Streptomyces noursei ATCC 11455: one gene and its partner. Each later gene encodes a partner of the first gene's protein in a complex. Links are inferred from orthologs where the notes say so. Each region holds a gene or a part of one and is shown on either strand. Other genes may lie near its edges.

Region 1 (7,219 bases):
GTGCTGCGCGGTACCGCGGAGATGCTGGGGACGGATCTTGCGGGGCTCTCGGAGCTGGCGCTGCAGTCGTCGCCGGGCGCGTACGGGATGGTGCTGCTGCCGTATCTGGAGGGCGAGCGGACGCCGCATCTGCCGCACACCGCGGGGTCGTTGCACGGGATGCGGCGGGAGAGCATGAAGCCGGAGCATCTGGCGCGGGCGGCCGTGGAGGGCATGCTGTGCGGGCTCGCGGACGCGCTGGACGTGCTGCGGGCCCGGGGGGTGGCGGTGCGCCGGGTGTTCCTGCTGGGGGCGGCGGCGGAGCTGGGTGCGGTACAGGTGGCCGCGCCGGGGTTGTTCGGGGCGCAGGTCGTGGTGCCGCAGCCGGCCGAGTACGCGGCGCTGGGCGCGGCGCGGCAGGCGGCGTGGGCGTGGCAGGTGGCGCACGGGACGGCCGTCCCGGCCGCCGGTGGGGACGGCGGTGCGGGGTATCCGGAGCCGCCGCGGTGGCCGGCCGCGGCGAGCCAGGTCTTCGAACCGGGCGAGGAGCTGCCGGTGTGGCAGGCCGTGCGGCAGCAGTACGCGGCGGTGCGGGACGAGGCCCATCCGGGGGCGTTCCAGCGGGAGGGGTGAGTCGCAGGCGACCGGCCCGGCCTCAGTCGAGGTAGCCGCGGAGCTGGTCGACGAAGGCGTGGTCGCGGAGTTTTCCGAGGGTCTTGGATTCGATCTGCCGGATGCGTTCGCGGGTGACGCCGAAGATCCGGCCTATCTCCTCCAGGGTGCGGGGGCGGCCGTCGGCGAGGCCGTAGCGGAGCTGGACGACCTTGCGTTCGCGTTCGCCGAGGGTGGACAGGACCGCGTCGAGGTGTTCGCGGAGCAGCAGGAACGCGGCGGATTCCACGGGTGAGGCGGCGTCGCCGTCCTCGATGAGGTCGCCGAGGGCGACGTCGTCCTCCTCGCCGACGGGGGCGTGCAGCGAGACCGGTTCCCGGGCCAGCCGCAGGACGTCGGTGACGCGTTCCGGGGTGAGGCCGAGGTGGGCGGCCACCTCATCGGGGGTGGGTTCGTAGCCGCGTTCCTGGAGCATCCTGCGCTGGACCCGGACGACGCGGTTGATCAGTTCGACGACGTGGACCGGGACGCGGATGGTGCGGGCCTGGTCGGCGAGAGCGCGGGACATCGCCTGGCGGATCCACCAGGTCGCGTAGGTGGAGAACTTGTAGCCGCGGGCGTAGTCGAACTTCTCGACGGCGCGGATCAGTCCGAGGTTGCCCTCCTGGACGAGGTCGAGCATGGTCAGGCCGCGGCCGACGTAGCGTTTGGCGACGGAGACCACCAGCCGCAGGTTGGACTCGATCAGGCGGCGTTTGGCGATCCGGCCGCGGACCACCAACGTGTCGAGGTCGTGGGCGAGTTGGGAGTCGAGGTCGGGGGTGCGGGTGAGTTTCTCCTCGGCGAAGAGGCCGGCTTCGACGCGGCGGGCCAGGTCGACTTCCTCGGCGGCGGTGAGCAGCGGGATCCGGCCGATCTCGCGGAGGTACTGGCGGAAGAGGTCGGAGGAGGGGCCGCCGGTGTCCGGGCGGGGCGCGGGGTCCGCGGTGTCTGCGGTGTCTGTGGGGTCTGCGGTGTCCGTGGGGTCTGCGGTGTCTGTCGTGTCGGTCGCGTCGGTCGGGTCCGGGGCGTCGGTCGGGTCCGGGGCGTCGGGGTGCTCCGGGGGGATCTCCGCGGCCAGAAGTTCGGCGGCGGGGGGTTCGGCCTGCTGCGGCACCGTGACCGGCACGGTCAGCAGGCCGGTATCGGGCGGGGCGGCCGGTGCGCCGCCGGCAGGTGCGGCGGGGAGGGTCCGGGTCTGCACGGGGGCGACCTCCAGGTGATCGCGGCTGGGGCGGCACGAGGACCGGGCGGAGGCGGCCGAGCCGCCGGGGCCGCCGCACGGTCACCCGCGGCGGCGCGGGGCTCACGGCCCGCACGGCGGCGCGTACGGGCGGATGTGCCGCGCTCCGGGGACTTACGGCACCGCTCCTCAGTGTGGAGTACGACACATGTCCGCCACGAGGGGCGTGCGAGCACTTTTTGAGTCCGGTCCGTGACCGAATGGCTACCCGGAGGTGGTGGAGGGGGGCGGCGGGGTTCCCGGGGCGGGTGGGGCGGTCGTACGGAGTGGGGCTCAGAGGGCGGCGGCGCCGCGTTCGCGGAGGGACTGGCCGTACTGCTGGAGGACCCAGAGTTCGTTCTGGACGGCGGCGAGTTGCTGGGGGTCGGCGCGCGGGCCCAGGCGCTGGAGGGTGCCGCGGATCTCCGTGACGCGTTGGTTGACGGCGGCGAGGCGGACGGCGACCAACTGGACGCCGGCGTACGCCTCGTCGGGGTCGCGGCGGGTGTGCAGCGGTTCCACGGCCAGCTCGGTGACCATGGCGCGGACGGTGTCGTCGGGTGCGGCGTCGCGCACCCGGGCCAGATAGTCGCCGTCGGCGGATCCGGCGGAGGCGCCGCCGGCCTCCTCGATGCACTGCCGGACGACGGCGTACGGGGGTGCGGTGAACTCGTCGGCGCCGTAGGCGTCGAAGGCCGGGGAGACCAGGTCGGGGCGCTGGAGGGCGAGCTTGAGGAGTTCGCGCTCGACGCGGTGGGCGGGGCTGCGGAGGTTGAGGGCGGGGCCGCCGGCGCCGGGCGCGGGGCGCTGCGGCTCGGCGGCGGGGGGTGCGTCGCGGCGCTGCGGGCGGCCCTGGCCGGGGGCGCCGTCGCGGCCGCGCTCGCGGGCCCAGCGGGCGAGCTGGGCGACCCGGCGGACGACGAACTGGGTGTCCAGGATGCCGAGCATGCCGGCCAGCTGGACGGCGGACTCGTGCTGGATGGCGCTGTTCTTGATGCGGGCGACGATGGGGGCGGCCTCGTCGAGGGCGGCGGCCCGGCCGACGGGGGTGTCGAGGTTGTGCCGGGAGACGACCTGGCGGAGCGCGAACTCGAAGAGCGGGGTGCGGGACTCGACGAGGTCGGCGACGGCCTGGTCGCCCTTGGCGAGCCGCAGGTCGCAGGGGTCCATGCCGCCGGGGGTGATGGCGATGGAGGTCTCGGCGGCGAACTTCTGGTCGTCCTCGAAGGCGCGCAGGGCGGCCTTCTGGCCGGCGGCGTCGCCGTCGAAGGTGAAGACCACCTCGGAGCCGGAGTTGTCCATCAGCAGCCGGCGGAGGATCTTGATGTGGCCCTCGCCGAAGGCGGTGCCGCAGGTGGCGATGGCGGTGGTGATCCCGGCGAGGTGGCAGGCCATGACGTCGGTGTAGCCCTCGACGACCACCGCGCGGCTGCTCTTGGCGATCTCCTTCTTGGCGAGGTCGATGCCGTAGAGGACCTGGGACTTGCGGTAGAGGGGGGTCTCGGGGGTGTTGAGGTACTTGGGGCCGTTGTCGTCGTCGCGGAGCTTGCGGGCGCCGAAGCCGACGACCTCGCCGGCGATGTCGCGGATGGGCCACATCAGGCGGCCGCGGAAGCGGTCGATGGGGCCGCGGCGGCCTTCCTGGGAGAGGCCGGAGAGGACCAGTTCCTTGTCGGTGAAGCCACGGCCGCGGAGGTAGCGGGTGAGGTGGTCCCAGCCGGCGGGGCTGTAGCCGACGCCGAAGTGCTGGGCGGCGTCCTGGGCGAAGCCTCGCTCGGCGAGGAACCGCCGGGCGATCTCCGCCTCGGGGCTCTCCAGCTGGTCGGTGTAGTACTGGGCGGCGGCCTTGTGGGCCTCGACGAGGCGGGTGCGCTCGCCCTGCTGGCGGCCGGGGGTGTAGCCGCCCTCCTCGTAGCGGAGGGTGATGCCGGCCTGGGCGGCGAGGCGCTCGATGGTCTCGGCGAAGGAGAGGTGGTCGATCTTCATGACGAAGTCGACGGTGTCGCCGCCCTCTTGGCAGCCGAAGCAGTGGTAGAGACCCTTGGCGGGGCTCACGTGGAAGGACGGGGACTTCTCGTCGTGGAAGGGGCACAGGCCCTTGAGGTTGCCGCCGCCGGCGTTACGGAGCTGGAGATACTCGGACACGACGGCGTCGATCGGGACCGCGTCCCGTACCGCCTTCACATCGTCATCGTTGATCCTGCCTGCCACGGGTGAATTCTACGGTGGGGGTCGGACAGTCCCCGGCGGGCGAGTCCCACCGGGGACGGGGCGGCGGTTCCGGGCTCAGCCGAGCAGTTCCCGGAAGCGGTCCACGCCGATGTTGCCGCCGGAGACGATCACGCCGGTGCGGGTCGGCCGGGAGTCCCCCGCGGGCCGTCCGGGTGCCGGCGGAGGGCCCAGGCGGCCGGCGAGCAGGGCCGCGAGGGCGCTGGCGCCGCTGGGCTCGATGACGATCTTGAGGCGTTCGAAGGCGAAGGCCATGGCGGCGCGGATCTCGTCGTCGGTGACCAGGACCACGGAGTCGACCAGGCGTCGGTTGATCGCAAAGGTCAGCTCGCCGGGGGTCTCGACGGCCTGGCCGTCGGCGATGGTGCGGGGCACGGGGACGGCGACGCGGTGGCCGGCGGCCAGGGAGCGGCGGGTGTCGTCGCCGGCCTCCGGCTCGACGCCGATCATGCGGATACCGGGGGCCAGGGCGGTCGCGGCGGTGGCGGCGCCGGCCATCAGTCCGCCGCCGCCGACGGGCACCAGGAGGACGTCGAGCGGGCCGGTCTCCTCCAGGAGCTCCAGGGCGGTGGTGCCCTGTCCGGCGATGATGTGCGGGTGGTCGTACGGGGGGACGACGGTCAGGCTGCGCTCCTCGGAGATCCGGCGGCTGATGGCCTCGCGGTCCTCGGTGTAGCGGTCGTAGGTGACGATCTCGGCGCCGTAGCCGGCGGTGGCGTCCCGTTTGGAGCGCGGCGCGTCGACGGGCATCACGATGACGGCGCGGGTGCCGCGTTCCCGGGCGGCGAGGGCGAGGGCCTGGGCGTGGTTGCCCGAGGAGTGGGCGACGACCCCACGGGCGAGCTGCTCGGGGGTGAGGTGGGAGAGGGCGTGGTAGGCGCCGCGGAACTTGAAGGCGCCGGCCCGCTGGAAGTTCTCGCACTTGAGGAACGCCCGGGTGCCGGTCCGCGCGTCGAGGGTGCGGGAGCGCAGCACGGGGGTGCGGTGGGCCACGCCGGAGAGCCGGCGGGCGGCGTCCCGGACGTCGTCGAGGGTGACGCCCGGGGTGCCGCTGCCGTCGGAGCTGGTGGGGCTCGTGTGGCCAGGGGTCATACCAGCACGTTACGGGAGCAACGAGTCCAGCGGAATGGTGGGATCGGCCAGCCGCTCGGGGGCCAACGGGACGCCGGCGCGGATGAGTTGCTGGATCTGTTCGGCGACGTCCCAGACGTTGACGTTCATGCCGGCCAGGACGCGCCCCTCGCTGAGCCAGAAGGCGATGAACTCCCGCTTGCCGACGTCGCCGCGGCAGACGACCTGGTCGTAGGAGCCGGGCGGGGCGTAGCCGGAGTACTCCATGCCGAGGTCGTACTGGTCGGAGAAGAAGTACGGGACGCGGTCGTAGCTGACGTCCTGGCCGAGCATGGCGCGGGCGGCGGCCGGGCCGCCGTTGAGGGCGTTGGCCCAGTGCTCGACGCGCAGGCGGGTGTCCAGGAGGGGATGGTCGGCGGCGGCCGCGTCGCCGGCGGCGTAGATGTACGGGTCGGAGGTGCGCAGCGCGGCGTCCACGGCGATCCCGCCGCCGTCGGCGCGGTCGACGACGTCGAGGCCGGCCTGTTCGGCGAGGGCGGTGCGGGGGGCGGCACCGATGGCGGCGAGCACGTCGTGGGCGGGGTGCTCCTCGCCGTCGTCGGTGCGGACCGAGATCACCATGCCGTCCTGGCCGACGATCTCGGTGAGGCGGGCGCCGAAGTGGAAGCGGACGCCGTGGTCGCGGTGCAGGTCGGCGAAGAGCGCGCCGAGTTCGGGCCCGAGAATGCCGTGCAGGGGGGTCGGGTCGGGCCCGACGATGGTGACCTCGGCGCCGTAGGAGCGGGCCGCGGCGGCGACTTCGAGGCCGATCCAGCCGGTGCCGGCGATGACCAGGTGGCCGTTCTCGCGGCCCAGGGAGGCCAGTACGCCGCGCAGTCGTTCGGCGTGGGCGAGGCGGCGCAGGTGGTGCACGCCGGCCAGGCCGGTGCCGGGGATGTCCAGGCGGCGGGGTTCGGCGCCGGTGGCCAGCAGCAGCTTGTCGTAGGCGATGAGGGTGCCGTCGCCCAGGCGGACGGTCCGGCCCGCGGGGTCCAGGTGGACGGCGGGCTGGCCCAGGTGGAGCTCGATCCGGGCCTGGGCGTAGAAGGCGGGTTCGTGGACGAAGACGCTGTCCCGTTCCTCCTTGCCGAGCAGGTACCCCTTGGAGAGCGGGGGGCGCTCGTAGGGGTGGTCGCGTTCGTCACAGATGAGGATGACCCGGCCGGTGAACCCTTCCCCGCGGAGCGTCTCCGCGGCCTTGGCTCCGGCCAGGCCACCCCCGACGATGACGAACGTCTGGTGCGTGTCGACCACTTGCTTCCTCCTCGTTGCGGTGCCGTACGTCCGCGTCCGCGTCCGTGAACGCCCCCGTTGGTGCCCCCCGTTGGTACCCCCGTTTCCCCTCGCTCCCTTGATGTGTTCGACGGATTTCGGGTTCCCGTGCGTTCGTGCGGGGACGAGCGTCCCGCACGGAGTGTGAGGGGGGAAGAGGGGCAGCCCCCCTAGGGTCACCCTGGGTTGCCCTAACCGTTACCAGGGGGACGTGTGAGGCGGGCGTGAAGAGTACGCGCGGAGGCGTCGGTGAGCGCGGCGATCTGGTCGATCACGGCGCGCATCCGGGCCCCGTCGTCGGGGGCCGCGTCGAACAGCGAACGGAACTGTGGATCAAGGCCGTCGGGGGCCCGGGCGAGCAGCGCCTCGGCGAGTTCGGCGATCACCACGCGCTGGTCGGCGCGGAGCGCCTCCTGGTCCGGGCGCTGTATCACGTAGCGGTCGGCGACGGCCTTGAGAACGGCGCATTCCAGGCGGGTTTCGGCCGGAACCACCAGCTCCGCCGCGTACCGCGTGAGCCGCCCGCTGCCGTGGCGGGCCCGCGTCGCGCCCTCGGCGGCCAGGCAGAAACGGCCGATGAGTTGGCTGGTGGCGTCCTTGAGGCGGGCCTGGGCGAGCGCCGAGCCGTCGTAGCCGTGCGGCCACCACACCTGCTCCAGGAGGCGGTCCAGGGCGGCGGCGAGGTCCGCCTCGTCGGCGCCGGGGGCGTAGCGCTCCGCGGCGACCGCGAAGATCTCGGCGCGTTCGGGGTCGGCG
Region 2 (6,972 bases), 1.6 Mb from region 1 along the record:
TGCCGCGCGAGATAGTGCGCGGCGATGCATGCCTCGTAGTCGTCGCGGGCACCGTCCCACGCCTGTTGGAAGAGAGCCCGCGCCACCTCCGCCCGCCCCTCCGCCTCGGCCTGCATGCCCGCCACACACAGCCGCACCACCGGCAGTTCCGGATCCATCCGCCCACTTCCTCCCTCGACCCCGGGTCGCACCCGCCGTCCCGGGCCCGTACCGTCTCCGTTTCCGCACCGTCCCGCTCCGACCGCCGCCCCTCGGCCGCCCTCCCTCAACGGCCCCGCACCGGCATCACCATCGCTGTGAAACTCCCCTGGTCCGCGGACCGGACGACGACGGGTTGGTCCTCCGACGCGATCTCCAGCAACACATCGGGCCCCACCCCGGCCTCCAGCACCGGCACCAGGACCGCCGGGTCGAAGGAGATCCGCAGCCCGGACCCGGTACGGACCGCGGGCAGCCGGACCGCGTCGGACTCCCCACCCGACACCTCCAGCGCCCCGTGCGTGGCGCCCTCCGCATCCGGCACCATGACCGCCCCGAACGCCAGCGACACCACCGCCCCACCCCGGTCCGCCACCGCGTCCCGCAGTCCTGCCCGGTCCACGATCACCCGGTGCCGCGCATCGGCCAGCCCCGTCAACATCAGCCGGTAGTCCGGGAACTCCCCCGGCTCGCCCACTCCGGCGGCCCCCGTGCCCGGGGCCCCCGGCTCCCAGGGCTCCGCCCCGCTCCACAGCCGCACCCGCGCGATACCGGAAGCGTCCACCACGGCCGGGCACTCCACCTCGACCGCCCGCTGCCGCACCGCCCACTCCGCCATCCGGCGCGCGGCATCCACCGCGATCAGCACCCGCCACGGTCCGCCCTCGAAGACCTCCGGCCGCAGCCCGCGCACCGCCAGCCGATAGCGGTCGGTGGCCACCAACCGCACCTCTCCCTCGGCGAGTTCGAGCAGAACGGACCCCAACACCGGGAACTCCTCCGCCGCCGTGCCGACCGCCGCCGCGGGCGCCACCTGCCGCACCGCGCTGGCGAGTTCCGGCCCGTCCACCCGAGCCCGCGCCGCGCCGCCGCGAGACGCCGGCTCCCCGGGCGTCCCGCTCAGAAAGCCCTCCACCACGGCCCGCGCCTCGTCTGCCGCCCGGCGGGTCCGCTCCAGGTGGGCCCGCAGCACGTTCCGGGCCGCGTCCTCGGGACCGTCGAGCACGGTCTCGACGTCCACCAACGGCAGCCCCGCCGCCCGCAGTTGCCGCAGCCGTGCCGCCCGCGCCATCTGCCGGGCCGCATAGCGCCGGTACCCCGTGGCGGCGTCCACCCGGTCCGGCCGCAGCACCCCGCAGTCGTCGTAGAAGCGCAGCGCGCTCGGCGTCAGCCCCACCCGCCGGGCGAACGCGCCGATGCCCAGGAGTTCCCCGTCGTCGTCCATGGCGGCGATTCTGGGGCTTCGACCAACCTGAAGGTCAAACCGGCCGCGGTCTGCGGCCGGCCGCGTCCCGGCGCGCCGTCCTGGCCCGCCCCGGCCGCGCCAGCAGCCGGTCGAGCGCCGCCTGGTCCGTCCCTCTCGCCTCCGCGTCAGAGCGTCTTGATCGTGCCACCGTCGATGACGTAGTCCGCGCCCGTGATGTTCCCGGCCACGTCGGAGAGCAGGAAGGTGATCAGCGCCGCCACCTCCCGCGGTTCGGTGATCCGCCCGCTGGTGATCCCGAACGCCTCCGGGAGCTGCCGGAGGAACGCCGCGTGTTCCGCGCCGACGTTCGCCGCCACCTTGCCGCCGAAGCTCTCCGGGTCCTCCCAGATGGCCGTCCGCACGACGCCCGGCGAGACGGTGTTGACGCGCACGCCCTGCGGCCCGAACTCCTCGGCCAGCGACTTCCCGACCGCGGCCAGGGCCGCCTTGGCCGCGCTGTAGGCGACCGGACCGGCGGCGGGCAGCCGGGAGTTGATGGAGGAGACGTTGACGATCGCACCACGGCGCTCGATCAGGCTGGGCAGCGCGGCGCGGGCGGCGCGGACCGCGCTCAGCAGATTGAGGTCGAAGACGGCACCCCACTGGGCGTCGTCGGTGTCCATGAATCCGACGGGCTCCACGGCGTCCCCGGCGCCGACGTTGTTCACCAGCAGGTCGATCCCGCCCAGCTCCGCGAAGGCGCTGTCCATCAGGGTCGCGACGCCGTCGGCGGTGCTCAGGTCGGCGGAGACCGCGAAGGCGCCGCTCTCCTTGAGCTCCGGGGTGAGGGTGCGGGCCGCTCCGACGACCCGCACCCCCTCGTCGATCAGCGCCCGGACGGTGGCCAGTCCGATGCCGCGGCTGGCACCGGTGACGACGGCGGTCTTGTCGGTGAGGTTGAGCTGCATGACACTCCGATCCTGACATCAATTCTTGAACTGTAGGTACAAAATTTGGGCAGCGCGGGACCCGCGGAAACCCGGAGGTCCCAACGGGTCAGAGGGAGTCGATGGTCGCTTCGATCACCCTGGAGAGCCGGTCCGGCCCCTCGGCGACCCGGGCCAGCAGCCGGAGGCCGACGGCGGTCGCCAACAACTGGCTCCCGATCGCCCGGGCGTCGCGGTCGGACGCGACCTCACCCGCCCGTTGCCCCTCCTCGATCAGCGCACGGAACGCACCCTCGGTCCGGTCGAACATCCGGCGGACCAGCTCGGTCGCGGCCTCGTCGGTCATCGCGCGCTCCGCCGCGGTGTTGACGGCCAGACAGCCACGTCGGTCCGGATCACCGAGGTCCAGCTCCACGAGAAGGCGCAACGCGTCGCGCAGCCGGTCCTTCACCGGCCCGGACCGCTCCAGCAGGTCGATCAGGGCCTGCGCCTGGCCGTCCCGGTAGCGCACCAACGCCCGCTCGAACAGCGCGTGTTTGCTGCCGAACGCGTTGTAGAGACTGCCCTTGCCGATACCGAGCGCGTCGACGAGGTCCTGCGGCGTCGTGGCGGCGTACCCCTTGCGCCAGAACACCTGCATGGCCTGCTCGACGGCGGCGTCCGGATCGAACTGCTTCGGCCTTCCCATGTGCAGCACAGTAGCACCATTCTTGACCCCGAGGTCAAAAATAGATCAGGCCCGTACTCCCCACGAGGAGCTCCCCGCTCGGCTCAGGTCTGCGCCATGTCCACGAAGCGCGAGTAGTGGCCCTGGAACGCCACGGTGATCGTCGCCGTGGGGCCGTTACGGTGCTTCGCCACGATCAGGTCGGCCTCACCGGCCCGCGGCGACTCCTTCTCGTAGGCGTCCTCGCGGTGCAACAGGATGACCATGTCGGCGTCCTGCTCGATGGAACCGGATTCACGCAGGTCGGAGACCATCGGCTTCTTGTCCGTACGCTGCTCGGGACCACGGTTCAGCTGCGAGAGCGCGATCACCGGAAGCTCCAGCTCCTTGGCGAGCAGCTTGAGGTTACGGGACATGTCCGAGACCTCCTGCTGACGGCTCTCGGCGCGCTTGGAGCCGCCGGACTGCATCAGCTGGAGGTAGTCGATGACGACCAGCTTCAGCTCGTTCCGCTGCTTCAGCCGCCGGCACTTGGCGCGGATCTCCATCATCGAGAGGTTCGGCGAATCGTCGATGTAGAGCGGGGCCGCCGAGACGTCCGGCATGCGGCGCGCCAGCCGCGTCCAGTCGTCGTCGGTCATGCTGCCGGAACGCATGTGGTGCAGCGCCACCCGCGCCTCCGCGGACAGCAGACGCATCGCGATCTCGTTGCGCCCCATTTCGAGCGAGAAGATCACGCTCGGCAGGTTGTTCTTGATCGAGCAGGCCCGCGCGAAGTCCAGCGCGAGCGTCGACTTACCCATGGCCGGACGGGCCGCGATCACGATCATCTGGCCCGGATGCAGACCATTGGTCAGCGCGTCGAGATCGGTGAACCCGGTCGGCACGCCCGTCATCTGGCCCTGCCGCGAGCCGATCGCCTCGATCTCGTCGAGCGCGCCCTCCATGATGTCGCCGAGCGGCAGATAGTCCTCGCTGGTCCGCTGCTCGGTGACGGCGTAGATCTCCGCCTGGGCCTTGTTGACGATCTCGTCGACGTCGCCGTCGGCGGCGTATCCCATCTGCGTGATCCGGGTGCCGGCCTCGACGAGGCGGCGGAGCACGGCCCGCTCGTGGACGATCTCGGCGTAGTACTCGGCGTTGGCGGCCGTCGGTACGGACTGAACAAGGGTGTGCAGATACGAGGCGCCGCCGACCCGGGCGATCTCACCGCGCTTGGTGAGCTCGGCCGCGATGGTGATCGGGTCGGCCGGCTCGCCCTTGGCGTAGAGGTCGAGGATCGCCTGGAAGACCAGCTCGTGGGCGGGACGGTAGAAGTCCTCGCCCTTGAGGACCTCGACGACGTCCGCGATGGCGTCCTTGGACAGCAGCATGCCGCCGAGCACGGACTGCTCGGCGTCGAGATCCTGCGGCGGGACCCGCTCGAAGCCACCGGCCCAGGAACCACCGCCGTCGTCGTCGCGGTCCGGGCGGTCGCCCCCCCGGCTCCGGCCCTTTCCATCGCCCCGACGGGAGCGGGCGGCCGGCAGCAGGTCGCTGGGACCGGAGTCCGCCCAGGGGTCGTCCATGGGCTCGGGAATACTCACCCCGGCTCCTCCTCCCGTCCGCGACGCGGACCTTGCTGTGCGGTTCTTTCTACGGCACAGCCCTGACATTCGAGACGCCCGACTCCGGTTACGGCGCGTCGAGTTCGGACAGGTCTCATGGCCGGAACGGGGCGGCGGGCGCCGGTCCACGGTAGGCCCGCGCGCACCGTCCGCCAATCTGGTTATCCACAGGCCATGTGGATGACTGGCCCATAGCTGTGGAGAAGTCCCCGGATCCTGTGCACGGCCTGGGGGAAACCTCTGTGGACAAGCACACAATCACGCCATCCACACCCCTCTGACCTGCACTTTTCTCATCCATAGGCTGTGGGGGAGAAAAACTTCGGCAACCTGTTCATGATCGCCGCGAACGCCACACGGAAGACACCCCCACGCAGCGCAAAGTAAGGATCACAACACAGTTGCATCTATTACCTGTGGACGATTAGATTGCCCCTCATGACACAGGCCCCCGCGACACCACGGCGCGCTCTCCGCCGCCATGACCGCGAGATCGTCGCGCTGGCTCTGCCCGCCTTCGGCTCCCTCGTCGCGGAGCCGCTCTTCGTCATGGTCGACAGCGCCGTCATCGGCCACCTCGGCACCCGCCAGCTCGCCGGTCTCGGCGTCGCCGCCGCCCTCCTCACAACCGCCGTCTCCGTCTTCGTCTTCCTCGCCTACGCCACCACCGCGGCGGTCGCCCGCCGGGTCGGCGCCGGTGACCTCCCCGCGGCGATACGCCAGGGCATGGACGGCATCTGGCTCGCCCTGCTGCTCGGCGCAGCCGTCATCGTCGTCGTCCTGCCCACCGCCCCCTGGCTCGTCGACGTCTTCGGCGCCTCCCCGGCCGCCGCCCCGTACGCCGCGACCTACCTGCGGATCAGCGCGCTCGGCATCCCCGCGATGCTGGTCGTCCTCGCCGCCACCGGAGTGCTCCGCGGCCTCCAGGACACCAGAACCCCGCTGTACGTCGCGATCGGCGGCTTCACCGCCAACGCCGCCCTCAACGCCGGACTGGTCTACCTCGCCGGACTCGGCATCGCCGGCTCCGCCTGGGGCACCGTCATCGCCCAGTGCGGCATGGCTGCCGTCTACCTCACCGTGGTGATCCGCGGCGCCCGTCGCCACGGCGCCTCGCTCCGCCCGGACGCCGCCGGGATCTGCGCCTGCGCCCAGGCCGGCGTCCCCCTGCTGATCCGTACGCTCTCGCTGCGTGCGGTGCTGATGATCGCCACCGCGGTCGCCGCCCGGCTCGGCGACGCCGAGGTCGCCGCCCACCAGATCGTCCTGTCCCTGTGGCAGCTCCTGTCCTTCGCCCTGGACGCCATCGCCATCGCCGGCCAGGCCATCATCGGGCGCTACCTCGGCGCCGGGGACCGGGGCGGCGCCCGCGCAGCCTGTCGCCGGATGGTCCAGTGGGGCATCGTCTCCGGCATCGTCCTCGGCGCGCTGGTGGTGCTCGCCCGGCCACTGTTCATCCCCCTCTTCACCACCGATCCCGATGTCCGGCACCCGCTGCTCCTCACACTTCTGGTCGTCGCGGTCACCCAGCCGGTCGCCGGCATCGTCTTCATCCTCGACGGGGTCCTCATGGGCGCGGGGGACGGGCCGTACCTCGCCGGGGCCATGGTGGTGACCCTGGCCGTGTTCGCCCCCGCGGCCCTCGCCGTACCGGCGCTGGGCGGCGGTCTGGTCGCGCTGTGGTGGGCCATGGCCCTGATGATGACCGTGCGGATGCTGACGCTTTGGCTGCGCGCTCGCTCCGGACGGTGGATTGTGACCGGAGCCTCCCGCTGAAGCACCTACCGAACCCGGCCCCCGTGCAGATAATGACCTTGTGCGCTCGCTTGCCAGGAAATCGATCCTGCCCCTGACGCTCGTCATCGTGGGGGCAGCCGCAGTGGTGGGCTACGCAGCGGAGGAAACTCACCCGAGCAGAACCACCGGCGGCCACACCGGCTACGGCAAGTCCGGCGAGTCCGGCCACGCCCCCCAGGACCAGGAGCCCTCGGCCACCGCCGTGCCTCAGGACGGCAACGCCTACACCCCGCGCAGGACCGAGGAGAACGCCCGGATCGGCACCGTCTTCGAGAAGGACGACCACGGCGCCCACTTCTGCACCGCCAGTGTGGTGCAGAGCCCGAGCCGGAACATGCTGATCACCGCGGCCCACTGCGCCTTCGACCCGGACACCGGCAAGCCGGTGGACGACTTGGTCTTCGCCCCCGACTACCGCAACGGCGACGAACCCACCGGCCTGTGGAAGGTCAACAAGGTCGTGGTCGACGACCGCTGGGCCAAGTCTCAGGACGAGGACCTCGACGTCGCCTTCCTCAGCCTCGACTCCAAGGACGGCAAGGAGATCCAGGACATCCTCGGCGGCAACAC

Evidence for each region.
Region 2: the proteins of dnaG (region 1) and dnaB are in contact, whole or in part, in a crystal structure (PDB 2R6A), measured with the Geobacillus stearothermophilus proteins. The link is inferred for Streptomyces noursei ATCC 11455 from one-to-one orthologs. Residues at the interface, in WP_049624496.1 of Geobacillus stearothermophilus: Lys456, Leu457, Leu458, Pro459, Ala460, Asn463, Ala464, Leu467, Leu535, Leu536, Ile537, Ala538, Gln544, Glu545, Asp548, Tyr549, His552; in WP_033016901.1 of Geobacillus stearothermophilus: Ser13, Glu15, Ala16, Gln18, Glu91, Leu92, Asp94, Ala95, Val96, Pro97, Thr98, Ala99, Ala100, Asn101, Tyr104, Tyr105, Ile108.

What each region holds. Positions count from the first base shown.
Region 1 is NZ_CP011533.1:6,328,606-6,335,824, reverse strand. What follows is about bases 1,606-4,483. They hold dnaG (DNA primase), read right to left. Parts: upstream 4,064-4,483; coding sequence 2,147-4,063; downstream 1,606-2,146. Other genes in these bases: SNOUR_RS26855 (pyridoxal-phosphate dependent enzyme), read right to left, coding at 4,139-4,483; SNOUR_RS26865 (RNA polymerase sigma factor), read right to left, coding at 1,606-1,834. Also shown: SNOUR_RS26870 (FGGY family carbohydrate kinase), read left to right, coding at 1-612; more of SNOUR_RS26865, read right to left, coding at 635-1,605; more of SNOUR_RS26855, read right to left, coding at 4,484-5,173; SNOUR_RS26850 (NAD(P)/FAD-dependent oxidoreductase), read right to left, coding at 5,183-6,445; SNOUR_RS26845 (deoxyguanosinetriphosphate triphosphohydrolase), read right to left, coding at 6,655-7,219. UniProt on the Escherichia coli protein: RNA polymerase that catalyzes the synthesis of short RNA molecules used as primers for DNA polymerase during DNA replication.
Region 2 is NZ_CP011533.1:4,774,938-4,781,909, forward strand. What follows is about bases 2,344-5,193. They hold dnaB (replicative DNA helicase), read right to left. Parts: upstream 4,585-5,193; coding sequence 3,103-4,584; downstream 2,344-3,102. Other genes in these bases: SNOUR_RS20155 (oxidoreductase), read right to left, coding at 2,344-2,352; SNOUR_RS20160 (TetR/AcrR family transcriptional regulator), read right to left, coding at 2,441-3,019; SNOUR_RS20170 (MATE family efflux transporter), read left to right, coding at 5,044-5,193. Outside these bases: SNOUR_RS20145 (hypothetical protein), read right to left, coding at 1-158; SNOUR_RS20150 (MerR family transcriptional regulator), read right to left, coding at 266-1,423; more of SNOUR_RS20155, read right to left, coding at 1,570-2,343; more of SNOUR_RS20170, read left to right, coding at 5,194-6,381; SNOUR_RS20175 (trypsin-like serine peptidase), read left to right, coding at 6,470-6,972. UniProt on the Escherichia coli protein: The main replicative DNA helicase, it participates in initiation and elongation during chromosome replication. Travels ahead of the DNA replisome, separating dsDNA into templates for DNA synthesis.